DNA from 2 places in the Ureibacillus sp. FSL K6-0165 genome. Region 1 is predicted to be linked to the other one. Evidence: predicted binding sites of a transcription regulator. Region 1 holds the regulator's gene; the other holds the start of a gene.

Region 1 (7,618 bases):
TTGAAGATGGTGACCCGAATGAAGCAAAACGAAAACTAGTTATTCATGTCGCTACTTGGCTTGGGGATGTGGAGGTGATTCGGAAATGATTTCACTGATATTCCGCACCTTTACGATTTCACTGATTATTTTAGGTATGTTTTTTGGACTTTTCTATTTATTATATGGTGTACCAAATGAAACAACTTGGAGTCCTATATGGGAAAATTATTATAACGAGCTGCCGCTTTTTGCAATTATTGTAATTGGTACGTTCATTATCAGCTTTTTCATAAGCTTATGGTGGATGATTGTAGAAAAATCAAAAGAATTCACTACATTACATTATGTAAAGCAATTGGCTGAGCCTGAGCTAACTGTTAAACGAAACGTTTCCTATCCACTCCGAAAAGCTTTAATTGAAACGAATGAATTAATCGAAACGCAACGAAAAAGTCTGCAACGTTTATCCAATGAAAAAGCAGAAGCAAGTGACAAAATCATTCAGGAACGTATTATCGCAGAAAGACAAAGACTTGCAAGGGAACTTCATGATTCCGTTTCTCAACAATTGTTTGCTGCGTCGATGTTGTTATCTTCCATAACAGAAACGGAGACTCCACCGGATAATGCAAAACATACGCTAATACAAATTGAAAAAATGGTGCAGCAAGCCCAATTAGAAATGCGTGCATTGTTATTACATCTCCGACCAATCGCATTAAAAAACAATACCCTTGCTCAAGGGTTAAAAGAATTAATTAACGAATTAAAGCAAAAAGTCAACGTTGAAATTGAATATGAAATTGAAGAGATTCAGCTTTCAAAAGCTGAGGAAGACCATTTATTCCGCATCGCTCAAGAAGCGTTATCGAATACATTGCGCCATGCAAAAGCAACGGAAGTGGAACTGCTACTGATTGAAAGAGATCAACTGGCAATATTAAGAATTCAAGACAATGGCCGTGGATTTGATATGAATAAAGAATCCAATACGACTTCTTATGGTTTACGAAACATCGCGGAGCGTGCTGTGGAAATTGGAGGAAAATATAAAATAGTTTCGGTGCCTGGCGAAGGAACGATTGTTGAAGTAAAAATACCATTGAAAGCACAAGATGAGATGGAAGAAAAGATTTCACTTGATGAAATACGGGAAAAGCATTTGATGGAACAGAAAAATTCGGGAGGTGAATCAGATGATTAAAGTATTCATTGCCGATGATCATGAGATGGTTCGCATCGGTGTCTCTGCATACCTATCAGCCCAAACAGATATGACCGTTGTCGGAGAAGCAAGTAATGGTCAAGAGGCAGTGGAAAAAATTCTCCAGCTTAAGCCTGACATTGATATTATCTTGATGGATAATGTGATGCCAGTTATGAACGGTGCTGAAGCGACGAAAGAAATTTTAAAAGCATGGCCGGAAGCAAAAATTATGATGGTGACAAGTTTTCTTGATGATGATAAAGTTTACCCTGCACTAGAAGCTGGCGCTATCAGCTACATTTTAAAAACTTCCAATGCCAAACAAATTGCAGAAGCGATTCGAAAAACCGTTAGCGGCGAATCCGTGTTGGAACCTGAAGTCACTTCAAAGATGATTAACCGGATGCGAAATACAAATAGCCATCCCCTTCATGAACAATTAACTGATCGGGAAATGGAAGTATTATTACTTATAGCCCAAGGTAAATCAAATCAAGAAATTGCAGATGAATTATTTATCGCTTTGAAAACCGTAAAAACGCACGTGAGCAATATCTTATCGAAATTGGAAGTTCAAGACAGAACCCAAGCAGTGGTATATGCATTCCAAAATGGGCTGGTGAAATAACAAGATATGGGGTGTCTAGAAAGAGGAAAACACCCCCTCTCCTTTTCTCCTGCGGTCACTATCCTCGCCCAGAAGATCCATCTCAACATTTAACCACCTCTAAAATCTTCTTAACCCTTCTATTCCATAAAAAAGAGGATACCTTCTAAATAGAAGATATCCTTCTTTCAGCATTATAAAGCTTTTACTTTTGCCACTACATTGTCGACAGTAAATCCGTATTTTTCCATTACCACTTCACCTGGGGCACTTGCACCAAACTTATCAATCGCAAGTACATCTCCTTCTGTGCCAACATATTTATGCCAGCCTAAAGAAGAACCCATTTCAATAGCCAATCGTTTTGTCACCGCTTTTGGCAAGACAGATTCTTTATATTCATCAGACTGCTGTTCAAATCGATCAACAGACGGCATCGATACAACCGATACATCGATACCATCTTCACGTAATTTCTCTTGGGCTTTCACCGCTAATGCTACTTCAGAACCTGTAGCAATTAGAATAGCATCTGGTGTATCTTTTATCGCTGGTGATACGACATATGCACCTTTTGCAACACCTTCTTTAGCTAGAGCTGCTGTATTTTCAAGCACAGGTAAGTTTTGGCGTGAAAGCACTAAAATTGTTGGTTGATTTGTTGATTGAATTGCAAGTTTCCATGCTTCTTTTGATTCATTTGCATCAGCAGGGCGAATAACAGAAACATTTGGCATAGCACGGAAAGATGCTAAATGTTCAATTGGCTCATGTGTTGGCCCATCTTCCCCTACAGCGATTGAGTCGTGCGTGAACACATAAGTAACTGGTAGTCCCATCAATGCAGATAAGCGAACTGCTGGTCGAATATAATCAGAGAAGACGAAGAATGTACCACCAAATACTCTTAAACCACCATGTAGCGCCATACCGTTTAAAGCAGCACCCATCGCAAACTCGCGCACGCCAAACCAAACGTTGCGACCTTCAGGTGTTTGCGCTGAAAAATCGCCTCCACCTTTAATTGTTGTTTTGTTAGAACCAGCAAGGTCGGCACTTCCTCCAAAGAAATAAGGCACTTTTTTCGCTAATGCATTAATTACATCGCCAGAAGATGAACGAGTCGCAATAGATTTTCCAGGCTCATATGCAGGAATCTCTTCATCAAAATCTTCCGGAAGTTCATTATTCATAGCTTTAATAAATTGCTCTGCTAATTCTGGATATTCCTTTTTATAGTTTTCAAATTTCTCGTTCCATTCTGCCTCAGCCTGTACACCGTTTACTTCAGCAGCTGCTTTGAATGTTTCATACACTTCTTCCGGAATTTTAAACGGCTCGTGCTTCCAGCCATAGAATTCCTTCGTTAACTGAACTTCGTCAGCTCCAAGTGGTGCACCGTGAACATCGGATTTTCCAGATTTATTTGGCGAACCATAACCAATTACTGTTTTTATTTCAATTAATGTTGGTTTCCCTTTTGACTGCTTTGCTTGTGCAATCGCGTCATTAATTGCATCCACATCTGTGCCATCTTCTACACGAATATAGTTCCATCCACAAGCTTCAAAACGTTGTTGAATGTTTTCAGAGAAGGCTTTTGAAAGATCGCCGTCTAATGAAATATCATTTGAATCGTAAAGTACGATTAATTTTTCAAGTTGTAAATGTCCTGCTAATGAAATAGCTTCGCCAGCAACACCTTCCATTAAATCTCCATCACCGCAAAGAGCAAAAGTATAATGATCTACAATTTCATGACCAGGTTTATTGTATGTAGCTGCTAAGTGACGTTCAGCCATCGCCATACCAACAGCCATTGCAATACCTTGTCCAAGTGGGCCAGTTGTTGCTTCAACCCCTACTGTGTGACCGTATTCAGGATGCCCAGGCGTTTTTGAACCCCATTGGCGGAAATTTTTGATTTCTTCCATATCTAAGCCATATCCACCTAAATGGAGAAGGCTGTATAATAACATGGAACCGTGTCCTGCGGAAAGAATAAAGCGGTCGCGGTTAAACCATTTTGGGTTTTTTGGATTATGGCGCATTTGTTTCGTCCATAATGTGTATGCCATTGGAGCTGCACCCATTGGAAGACCTGGATGCCCAGAGTTCGCTTTTTCAATGGCGTCAATTGATAAAGTTCGGATTGCGTTAATTGCAAGTAAATCCGCTGTAGTCGTCATATGATTGACATCCTTTCTCGTGCTAAATATTTGTTCCGTATTCAGTTTAGACAACATTTACAGAGAAAACAATCTAATTTTTAGGAATGTCATATTTTTTACTTTAGATAGCAATATACTTATAACTCGTTAATTTAATTTATTGCGGCGAAGCTGTTTTATTTTATCCGGTGTGACATCGTTACCTTCGATATCATATACTTGCACATTTTCAATCGTCTTTCTAAATGACTCACGGAAAGCCTCTAAATATTCTTTCCTTAACATTGTGCGCTCTTTCGCTTCTTCTTCTGTTAATTTGCCCTCCTTCGCTTTTCTCGTTAATTCATTGATGCGGGCAATTTTTTCTTTAGACAACATTCCATTCACACCTTTCCTTTTCAATACATAAAAGGATATGCAAAAAAGACTCGAAGTGCAAGTAGATTAATCTTCGAGTCTTTCTTTATATTCCATATATCTGCGATGAACAGTTGCTTTACTTACCTCATATCCTAAACCTCTCAGAATTGAAGCAATTTCTTGGAATGTTAATCCTTTTTCCCGTAAATTGACAATTTCTTCAATCGGAACAACAATCCGTTCTCTCCCTTCACGTTTATGTTTATTTTTAAAATTCCGTTCAGGGCGATATCCGTTTTCCACTGCTCGACGCATTCCTCGTTTTATTTTGGCATTATGTATTTTCCGCTGATATTCTTCAACAATGGCTAAAATTTCTAACAGCATCGTATCCATTTCATTCATTGTTAATGGACCGGCATCATTAAGAGAATATATTTCTATATCGCTTTTTTTTAGCAAATGCAATACTGCAACGCGGGCATGTCCACGGCCTAAACGCGTTTCATCTTGAACGAAAACACTTCCAATATTGTGTTCCACAATATAATCCATCATTTCGAGCAATCCTTCTCGGTTTACATCATAACCGCTATGTTGATCTTCGAAAATGTTGACTACTTGAAACCCTAATTGTTGGGCATAGATTGAGAGTTCCTCTTTTTGTCGTTCTAATGAAGTTTCTTGCTCGTTTTTTTCAGTGCTTACCCTTGCATATATAACCGCTTTATTTTCTTTCATTGTCTTTTACAGCTACCTTTATTGATTGAATTTCTTCTTCATTCATCGCAATATAGATTGCATCTTTCGGAATAGGAATCATTAATGTCTCACCTGCAATGATATAATCAACGTTGATGTTGTTTTCCTTCGCTACTGTTCGAATCCATTCCTCCGTCGTCATATATCCTTTATAGCGATCTGCTAATGTCCAAAGCGTATCGCCTTCTTTAATTGTAATTTGTTCAAACGTCATATCTCCATCATCTGTAATGAAAATATAAGCAATAATGAGTAATGTTACAATAGATAGAATTTTAATATAATGATTCTTCTCTAACCAACTCATTTTCCGTTCCCCTTTTCTCGAATACTTGTTCGGAATATCTGTTCTTAATATAATACGAACGTACGTTTTTGTCAATAGGTTTTTCGAACTTGTGTTTGCATTGTTCGAGATGTGCTGTTATACTATATGTAAAATATGTAAAACTATTCACATTAGAGGTGACCAACATGGAGAAATTATCAAAAAGGCAAAAGGATATTTTAGAATTTATAAAAGAGGAAGTTCGAGCAAAAGGGTATCCTCCATCCGTTCGCGAAATAGGTGAAGCAGTTGGGCTTGCCTCTAGCTCAACAGTACACGGTCACCTTACGCGCCTAGAACAAAAAGGATATATTCGGAGAGATCCTACTAAACCTCGAGCAATAGAAATATTGGATAGTGACGAAGTGGTTCAAAAACAGCCAGTTGTCCATGTGCCATTAGTCGGTAGAGTAACTGCTGGTAGTCCAATTACAGCGATTGAAAATATAGAAGAATATTTTCCGCTACCTGCTACATACGGAACAAGTGAAGATCAGCTGTTCATGCTAGAAGTAATGGGAGATTCGATGATTGAAGCCGGTATTTTAGATGGAGATTACGTCGTTGTGAAAAAGGCATCTACTGCAAACAACGGAGAAATTGTAGTTGCCATGACGGAAGAAAATGAAGCGACTGTGAAACGATTTTATAAAGAAAAGAATTATTTCCGCTTACAACCTGAAAACTCTTCTATGGAACCAATCATTGTTGATAATGTCACGATTTTAGGAATTGTAGTTGGTTTATATAGAAAATTTCATTAATTACTAGAAAAAACTCGCAAACTATTCATCTGAATGCGAGTTTTCTTCATTATTATTCTTTTGTACAAGCAGCAACAAATGCTTTGAATAATTTTATTGCTCCTTCCTCACCATTAAAAGCCAGCTCTTCTGGATGCCATTGAACGCCGATGCAAAATGGTGAAGTTTTATGTTCTACCGCTTCCACGATGCCGTCGCTAGCCACTCCGACAATTGTCAGGTCTTCCGCAATTTCTTTTACAGCTTGATGATGGAAGGAATTCACTGCTATTTTTGTGGAGCTTACAACTTGCTGCAATTTACACTTATCTTGAAGATGAACAAAATGGGATGTTTCGGAACGATGAGAATTTTGGGTATGCAGAAGAATTTCTCTTTCATTTTGTGAGTAAATATCTTGGATAATTGTCCCACCTAGCGCTACGTTTAACACTTGCAATCCACGGCAAATTGCAAGAATCGGGATATTTCGTTGAAGTGCAATCTTTGTCCATTGAATTTCCCTTTCATCACGCTTTGTTACAACTCTCCCCAATTTAGGAAGCGGTTCTTCACCAAAAAGGATGGGATTGATATCTCCTCCTCCTGTGAGCAATAATCCATCGATTTTATTTATCAATTGCTCTCCATCTTCTTCTGCAATATACGGAAGGCAAATTGGAATTCCACCTGCATTGAGAATGGCTTGTACGTATGACTCATTTACCCGATAAGTTCCCCCCTCCCAATCCATTGTTATACCTATAATTGGTTTCATATAGTCATCCCCCTTGCCAATATATTATGTAATATACCAGCTGATTATCTATTTTTTACCAAAAAATATAACGAGATTCCATGTAAAAGGTAGTTACCACACCAACATTTACAAGGAGGAATCTCTCATGAATTAGATTTACATTACCTCAAAACTGTGCACTATTCACACATGTTTCTACTTTACTACACAAGCAGACACTCTATCCGCAAAAGTTTCTACCTTATCTACACTAACCTCCCACACCATTGTTTAAACCAAACAAAAAAGCATCACCCAAATAGGTGATACTCTTTTGATGAATTTAACTAAAACTAAACAATCCCCAATACCACTGGATGATTGCATCGCCGTAAAAATACACGATGACTGCTGCCAAAGCAATGGACGGGCCAAATGGAACAGGAGTTTTGCGACCTTGATTTCGCATCCATAACACAATCACACCGACAATCATGCCGATGACGGATGCTAAAAATAAAGTTAACAACGTTTTCACTGTCCCTAAAACCAATCCGATTAAAAAAAATAGTTTTATATCTCCACCACCCATACCGCCTTTTGAAATCACTGCTATCAAAAGCAATATACCAAATCCTACCGCTCCACCGAGAAAAGCATCCCACCATGGTTCAATCGGGGAAACGAATCGACCTAAGATTAGCAATGGTAAAAAGAAC
Region 2 (7,618 bases), on a different contig from region 1:
ATTTTAGAGCTTCACCCAGGAGCTGGAGGTACGGAGTCTCAAGATTGGGGTTCAATGCTTCTTCGTATGTATACACGTTGGGCAGATAAACATGGCTTCAAAGTAGAAACCCTTGATTATTTACCAGGCGATGAAGCGGGTATTAAATCGGTGACATTGCTTATTAAAGGGCATAATGCTTACGGTTATTTAAAGGCAGAAAAAGGGGTACATCGCCTAGTGCGTATTTCACCATTTGATTCCAATGGTCGCCGTCACACATCCTTCGTTTCTTGTGAAGTGATGCCTGAGTTCAATAATGAAATTGAAATCGAGGTTCGTCAGGAAGATTTAAAAATTGATACGTATCGTTCCACAGGTGCGGGTGGGCAACACGTTAACACAACGGATTCTGCTGTCCGCATTACGCACATCCCAACAGGAATTGTTGTTTCTTGCCAAGCGGAACGTTCGCAAATTAAAAACCGTGAAAAAGCAATGAACATGTTAAAAGCAAAATTGTATCAATTAGAGATTGAAAAACAGGAAGCAGAACTTGCTGCACTTCGCGGTGAACAAAAGGAAATTGGTTGGGGTTCTCAAATTCGTTCTTACGTGTTCCATCCATATTCGATGGTAAAAGATCACCGCACGAATGTGGAGACTGGAAATGTGCAAGCGGTAATGGATGGCGATATTGACTTATTCATTAACGCTTATTTGCGCTCTCAAATCACAGCGAAGAATTAAATGATATAAATATCAAAGTGTGCAAAATCATTTCATTGGTTTTGTGCACTTTTTATTTTTTATTAATTGTGTATTTTTTTCGGGTATAAGTCTTTTGGTGAGAGAAAATTTGATGATGTTTTTATTCCTCAAGGATTGTTATAGATAAAAAAATCCGATTGGTTGCATCGTTGCCAATCGGAAATGAAAAGGGTTTTGCAATTACTCCTTTATATAATGAAGTGCACTCATTAGAAATCATATCCTGATTCAAGCCTTTAAATAATTTATAAGCTTGAATGAACTGGATACAATTTCTTTATTTACTATATTTTCTAACTAATTTCACCGATTTTGTCAATAGCTGAGACAAATTTTTTTATAAGTCATTGCATTTTTCTTACGAAGATGTATTATAATATTAAAAGAACATACGTTCCCTTCTTGATGGTATCATTAAATTTAGTAGGGAGGAGTTTTTGTGGCGCATATTCCCATTGAAGCTGTCCCGTATTTGGAATCAGCAATCTATTTACCGATGCTGCTCATCGTTTTAGAAAAAGATTACGAGTTAATAGAGCGTGGACAATTTAAGCTAAAGCGCCCTTATGTCCACTTAATTGAAGAAGCAAAAAAATTGGCACAAAGAGATTTACAAGATGCAAAAGCATATTTAAAAAGCCATTATTTAAAAGTTGTCCAAGGTGAAAGAGATGAATTATTTACTGAATATCATTTTCATTACAAACAAATTTTAGAGGTTAGACGATATTCGAATATTCGATTGAGAAATCGGGTTGAAGAATTGCTAAATTTGTACTTAAATAAGGCATCACAAGCACATTCAGCTATTCAATAATTGCATTTTCTTTTTCTTTAGCAATCTGTAGAAGGCCTAATTCCTTATGAATGGCTTCCCTTTGTTTCAAAGCGAATTTCAGAAGCATTGTTGCACATACGTATTGAGTGCAAAAAGAAGGATAGTGTATTGGTAAAGTAATTTCATAATCATTTTTTAAAGTTATGATTGTACTATCTTCACATTTTTGTATGTTGATAATCGCGTGCTGAGCTATCCAAATATTTTTAGAAGAATAGGGTGATAAGAGCGGGAAAAAGGCGTAAGGTTGATCATAAGACAAAACGATTGGAAGTTTGTGCTTCTCCTTACCAAAAAACCTTTTTGAAAAGTCTGTTGATGCTTTGTAAGTAGTACCTAATTTTTTTAAAGTATCACCCACAAGCTTCAAAGGTTTTTTGTCAACGTAAAAAATGCCGAATTTGTCATAGACAAGCGAGCAATGTTTTCCCTTATGCTCTACAGGTTCAATTAAATACGTGTTAGGAGTTATGTAGTACCAATCAATTACCTCTGTATCTACCATAAAATTCACCCTTTCTAAAAAATTGGAAATTTTATAGTCTTATTATCATAATAATGAGAAAACGGGATAAAATCAACAAAAATTTGGAATATACAGAAAAAACTGACAAAATTTATTTTTGGGCGTTTTTTTGCGTCCAAAATTTAATTTTCACCCCTTTTCTAACTTTGGATGGAGGCAATATTCAAAAGGGCATAGATAAAAAATTGTACACATAAGTAATTTTTACACCTAAATGAAATGGGAAATAAAGTAGAATTTCCTAATATTATACTGCAAGAGTTTTATTTTTCTAAATATATTGAAAATTAACCCCTGATTTTTTATAATAGAAAAAAGGAATCGGGGTGATGTCGATGGATAAAAATAATTCATACGCAGATTTTTCTAGTGCAGCAGGTTCAAATCCAGTAGTAAACGATTCTGAAAAATTGTTAAATGAGATTTACGTAGATCTGTTTTTAAACAGATTACAAAGATTACATCGTATTGAGCAATTAAGGGAATTCATCGATCAAGCATTGGATGAAAGAAATGAAGAAGCGTTTTATAAGTATGTTGAAGAATTAATTGAATTGCAGGATTCATTGAATTAGGCATTTCCCATAAATGAGAAGTCGTCTATTGCACAAAAATATTCCATTAAAGAAGGAATATTTAGTTATTAAAAACAAAAAATATTGGCATATCAAGGTTTGAACAATGTTTACTTAAATTTTCAAATTGAATATTGGTGCATTTAAAATGAATGATTTTGGAGCTAAATGGGGCTATCTTTGGGGCTAAAAATATGGTGAGCGTGCCATGATGGTTTGAATGGATCGTATGATGCTTTCTTGCCGAAAACAGGTGCGCGCCTTGTATAATTCCTTCGAAGATAGCCTTTTATTGTTCACCAAATATTATGCTCTACCAAACAAAAGGAAGCATCTCTTCTGTTTGGTAGTATTTTCTCTCAAATTCACTATATCCAAGAATGAGGTGTTTTTTTATGTCAAGGTACTTGTTGAAATCGATAAGAACCTAGAAGAGCCAGCAACCTTTAAAAAAATTAAGGATTATCTATTTATTCAAGTGAATAACCCCATAGAATTAGCGTGTCTCTTAAAACTGAGTCTTAGAGGGTATGAACAAACTATAATCTATTTACCAGAATTAAAGGTGATTGCTTGGGTAAATGAATTAATTGTTTCTCTATATTATCAAGATGAAAAATCTAGGAAGCTTATTGAGACGATTACTACAACTGAAGGATTATATTTAAGAAAAAAATAATGTTATTTATTATTTGAACTATTTTTAACTGCTTGCTGTCCAGAAAATGAAGTGCTCCCAATTAAGTAGAAAGAGAAAAATCATTTCTACTTAATAGGGGGCTTTTTATTATGTCTTTTTATAAAAATCCAAAGGAATTGATATTAAATAAACAATATACATTCAAAAAGTACTTTAAAGGAAAGTTTTGAAAATACGCAGCTATTGGTGAAGCTGTATTTGATTCTTATTTTTCTCAACGACAATATACAAAGGAACAAAAAATAAAAGCTGTGGAGATTATTTGTCTAGAGAGTATTCCCTACTCGATACGAAATCAATAAATTTCAGGGAGAAATATTTAATGAAATAGGTGGAAAAGTATATCAGTCCTGTGCGTTTGTGAGAAAAATAGTCGTTGTGAGATTCATAATATTCACAATTACATCCAAAAAATGCTATCTAAGTGTACTCGATTTAAGAATATACGTTCGCAAAATGAATGATATTTACAATTGGATATGCTAAAATAGTCATACGATATATTGGGAAAGGACGATTGACTATGGCCGATACTTTTGAACTGCATTCTTCTTATAAGCCGAGTGGCGATCAGCCAAAAGCGATTGAAAAGCTTGTGCAAGGCATCAGAGAAGGGAAAAAGCATCAAACGTTGCTCGGGGCTACAGGAACTGGAAAAACTTTTACCATTTCGAACGTCATTAAAGAAGTTAATAAACCGACGTTGGTCATTGCCCATAATAAAACACTAGCCGGTCAATTATATAGCGAATTCAAACAATTTTTTCCGAATAATGCTGTAGAGTATTTTGTTAGTTACTACGACTATTATCAACCGGAAGCGTATGTGCCTCAATCGGATACATACATCGAAAAGGATGCCAGCATCAACGACGAAATCGATAAACTCCGACACTCTGCCACGAGCGCATTGTTCGAAAGAAGAGATGTCATCATCGTCGCATCGGTTTCATGCATCTATGGCTTAGGTAATCCAGATGAATATCGCGAGTTAGTCGTATCAATTCGTAAAGGAATGGAAATTGAGCGTAACCAGCTGCTCCGTCGACTAGTAGATGTTCAATATGAAAGAAATGATGTGAATTTTCAACGGGGAACGTTCCGAGTACGTGGAGATGTTGTGGAAATTTTCCCAGCCTCCCGAGATGAGCATTGCATTCGCATCGAATTTTTCGGTGATGAAGTAGATCGTATCCGAGAGGTAGATGCATTAACAGGAGAAATTATAGGAGAACGAAACCACGTAGCGATTTATCCTGCTTCCCACTTCGTAACTCGGGAAGAAAAAATGAAAAAGGCCATTGAAAACATTGAGAAAGAACTAGAAGAACAGCTTGAGAAATTTAGAGCGGAAGGAAAACTGTTAGAAGCACAACGTTTAGAACAACGAACAAAGTATGACTTGGAAATGATGCGTGAGATGGGCTTCTGCTCGGGAATTGAAAACTATTCCCGTCACTTAACATTGCGTGAGCCAGGGGCAACTCCGTATACGCTGCTTGACTACTTCCCTGATGATTTTTTAATCGTAATCGATGAAAGTCACGTTACATTGCCACAAATTCGGGGAATGTATAATGGTGACCAAGCACGGAAACAAGTATTAGTAGATTATGGTTTTCGTCTGCCTTCAGCATTAGATAACCGTCCGTTGAAATTTGAAGAGTTTGAAAATCATATTCATCAAGCCATTTATGTATCCGCAACTCCTGGCCCATACGAGAAAGAGCATTGTTCCGAAATGGTGGAACAAATTATTCGACCAACTGGGCTTCTTGATCCAACAATTGACGTTCGTCCAATTGAAGGACAAATTGATGATTTAGTGGATGAAATTCAAAAACGCGCGAAGAAGAATGAGCGAGTACTTGTCACAACATTAACGAAAAAGATGGCAGAAGATTTAACGGATTATTTAAAAGAGATGGGAATTAAAGTCGAGTATCTTCACTCTGAAATTAAAACTCTCGAGCGAATTGAAATCATTCGTGAACTGAGAAAAGGTACCTTTGATGTGCTTGTTGGCATTAACTTATTGCGAGAAGGGCTGGATATTCCAGAAGTTTCGTTAATCGCCATACTCGATGCCGATAAAGAAGGATTCTTGCGTTCGGAAACATCTTTAATCCAAACGATAGGACGAGCAGCACGTAACGCAAACGGACATGTCATTATGTACGCGGATACAATAACAGATTCGATGAGAAAAGCGATTGAAGAAACAAAACGTCGTCGATCCATTCAAGAAGCTTATAATAAAGAACACGGTATAACACCAAAAACGATTCGAAAAGAAATTCCTGAACTTATTCGTGCAACACAGACAGCAGAAGTAGAAGAAAAATATATTACAAAAGTAACGAAAGGTAAGAAATTAACGAAATCCGAATTGGATAAACTGATTGCATCCCTTGAACAAGAAATGAAAGAGGCCGCGAAAGCATTGGATTTTGAGCGCGCAGCTGAATTGCGAGATACGATTTTTGAATTAAAAGCAGAAAGGTGACAGACCACCGCCAAAAGCTTCACAAATTTGGAATTGCCAGTGGAAAGATGAATTTCCCGTACTGCTAAAAGTCTCACTACTTTAAGTGAAAAAGGTGCTGCACTAAATACATTTGAATTTAGAAAGGTGACGAGTGTGGAAAATAAACAAATTGTCGTGCGAGGGGCACGTTCACATAACTTAAAAAATATTGATGTAACGATACCGCGGGATCAACTTGTTGTCTTGACAGGGCTTTCAGGTTCCGGTAAATCATCGCTTGCTTTTGATACGATTTATGCAGAAGGGCAACGACGATATGTAGAATCATTATCCAGCTATGCCCGTCAATTTTTAGGGCAAATGGACAAGCCAGATGTTGATTCCATTGAAGGTTTATCACCGGCAATTTCCATTGACCAAAAAACAACAAGCCGTAACCCTCGTTCAACTGTAGGGACGGTTACGGAAATCTATGACTATTTGCGATTATTGTTTGCTCGGATTGGGAAGCCTGTTTGTCCAACTCATGATATTGAAATTACATCGCAAACGATTGAACAAATGGTTGACCGTATTATGGAATATCCGGAGCGAACTAGAGTGCAGCTACTTGCTCCGGTGATCTCCGGGAAAAAAGGGACTCATGCCAAACTCATTGAGGATTTGAAAAAGCAAGGATTTGTCCGTGTTCGAATCGATGGAGAATTGCGCGATTTAGACGATCATATCGAGCTAGATAAAAATAAAAAGCATAATATTGAAGTTGTCGTTGACCGAATTGTTGTAAAAGAAGGCATTGAAGTACGATTAAGCGATTCTCTCGAAACAGCCTTAAAACTTGCAGATGGTCGTGTGATTGTCGATGTAATGGAACATGAGGAACTATTATTTAGCGAACATCATGCTTGTCCGATATGTGGCTTTTCCATTGGGGAATTAGAGCCTCGCATGTTTTCATTCAATAGTCCTTTTGGGGCATGTCCAGAGTGTGATGGGCTCGGTTCCAAATTAAAAGTAGATATCGATTTATTGATTCCCGATTGGAATAAAACATTAGAAGAAAATGCTATAGCTGCTTGGGAATCATCAAGTTCCCAATATTATCCACAATTGTTGAAAGCGGTATGTAAACATTTCAACATTCCAATGGATGTGCCGGTATCCCAACTGTCGGATGAACAAATGGATATTATTTTATACGGTTCAAAAGATGAAAAAATCCACTTCCATTATGAAAGTGAATATGGCAGCGTCCACAACAAAGAAATTGTCTTTGAAGGAGTCGTTCACAATATTGAACGTCGCTATCGAGATTCTTCATCGGATTGGGTGCGTGAAACGATGGAGAAATTCATGAATGAGCAGCGATGTTCATCATGTAAAGGGCAACGACTAAAAAAAGAAAGCCTTGCTGTAAGGATTGACGGAAAAAATATTGCGGAAGTGACAAATTTATCTGTAGCGGAACTCTATAATTATTTTCTTAACATCCAATTTTCAGAAAAAGATATGCAAATTGCCCGCTTAATTTTAAAAGAAATTAAAGAACGTCTAGAATTTTTACTAAATGTCGGCTTGGAATATTTAACATTAAGCCGCACAGCAGGAACATTATCCGGCGGTGAAGCGCAACGCATTCGTTTGGCGACACAAATCGGTTCTCGGTTAACAGGCGTCTTATATGTGCTGGATGAACCGTCCATTGGTTTGCATCAGCGGGATAATGACAAATTAATTAATA

What was found. The regulator LexA, encoded in region 1, represses DNA repair genes until DNA is damaged. The targets are predictions, from matches to a motif close to CGAACATATGTTCG.
Region 2: a site for LexA is predicted at 3,828-3,841, ahead of uvrB (excinuclease ABC subunit UvrB). Genes of this name have one in related genera too.

What each region holds. Positions count from the first base shown of each region.
Region 1 is NZ_JBBOQS010000001.1:2,551,976-2,559,593, forward strand. It holds gene liaF (cell wall-active antibiotics response protein LiaF) at 1-89, shown strand, start outside; gene NST00_RS12620 (sensor histidine kinase) at 86-1,186, shown strand; gene NST00_RS12625 (response regulator transcription factor) at 1,179-1,817, shown strand; gene tkt (transketolase) at 1,991-3,985, opposite strand; gene NST00_RS12635 (DUF896 domain-containing protein) at 4,115-4,345, opposite strand; gene NST00_RS12640 (YneB family resolvase-like protein) at 4,412-5,068, opposite strand; gene yneA (cell division suppressor protein YneA) at 5,055-5,396, opposite strand; gene lexA (transcriptional repressor LexA) at 5,564-6,181, shown strand; gene NST00_RS12655 (gamma-glutamyl-gamma-aminobutyrate hydrolase family protein) at 6,234-6,938, opposite strand; gene NST00_RS12660 (prepilin peptidase) at 7,243-7,618, opposite strand, start outside.
Region 2 is NZ_JBBOQS010000002.1:77,574-85,191, forward strand. It holds one part of gene prfB (peptide chain release factor 2) at 1-729, shown strand, start outside; gene NST00_RS14060 (hypothetical protein) at 1,190-1,567, shown strand; gene NST00_RS14065 (competence protein ComK) at 1,557-2,093, opposite strand; gene NST00_RS14070 (IDEAL domain-containing protein) at 2,450-2,689, shown strand; gene NST00_RS14075 (hypothetical protein) at 2,910-3,368, shown strand; gene uvrB (excinuclease ABC subunit UvrB) at 3,913-5,895, shown strand; gene uvrA (excinuclease ABC subunit UvrA) at 6,031-7,618, shown strand, end outside.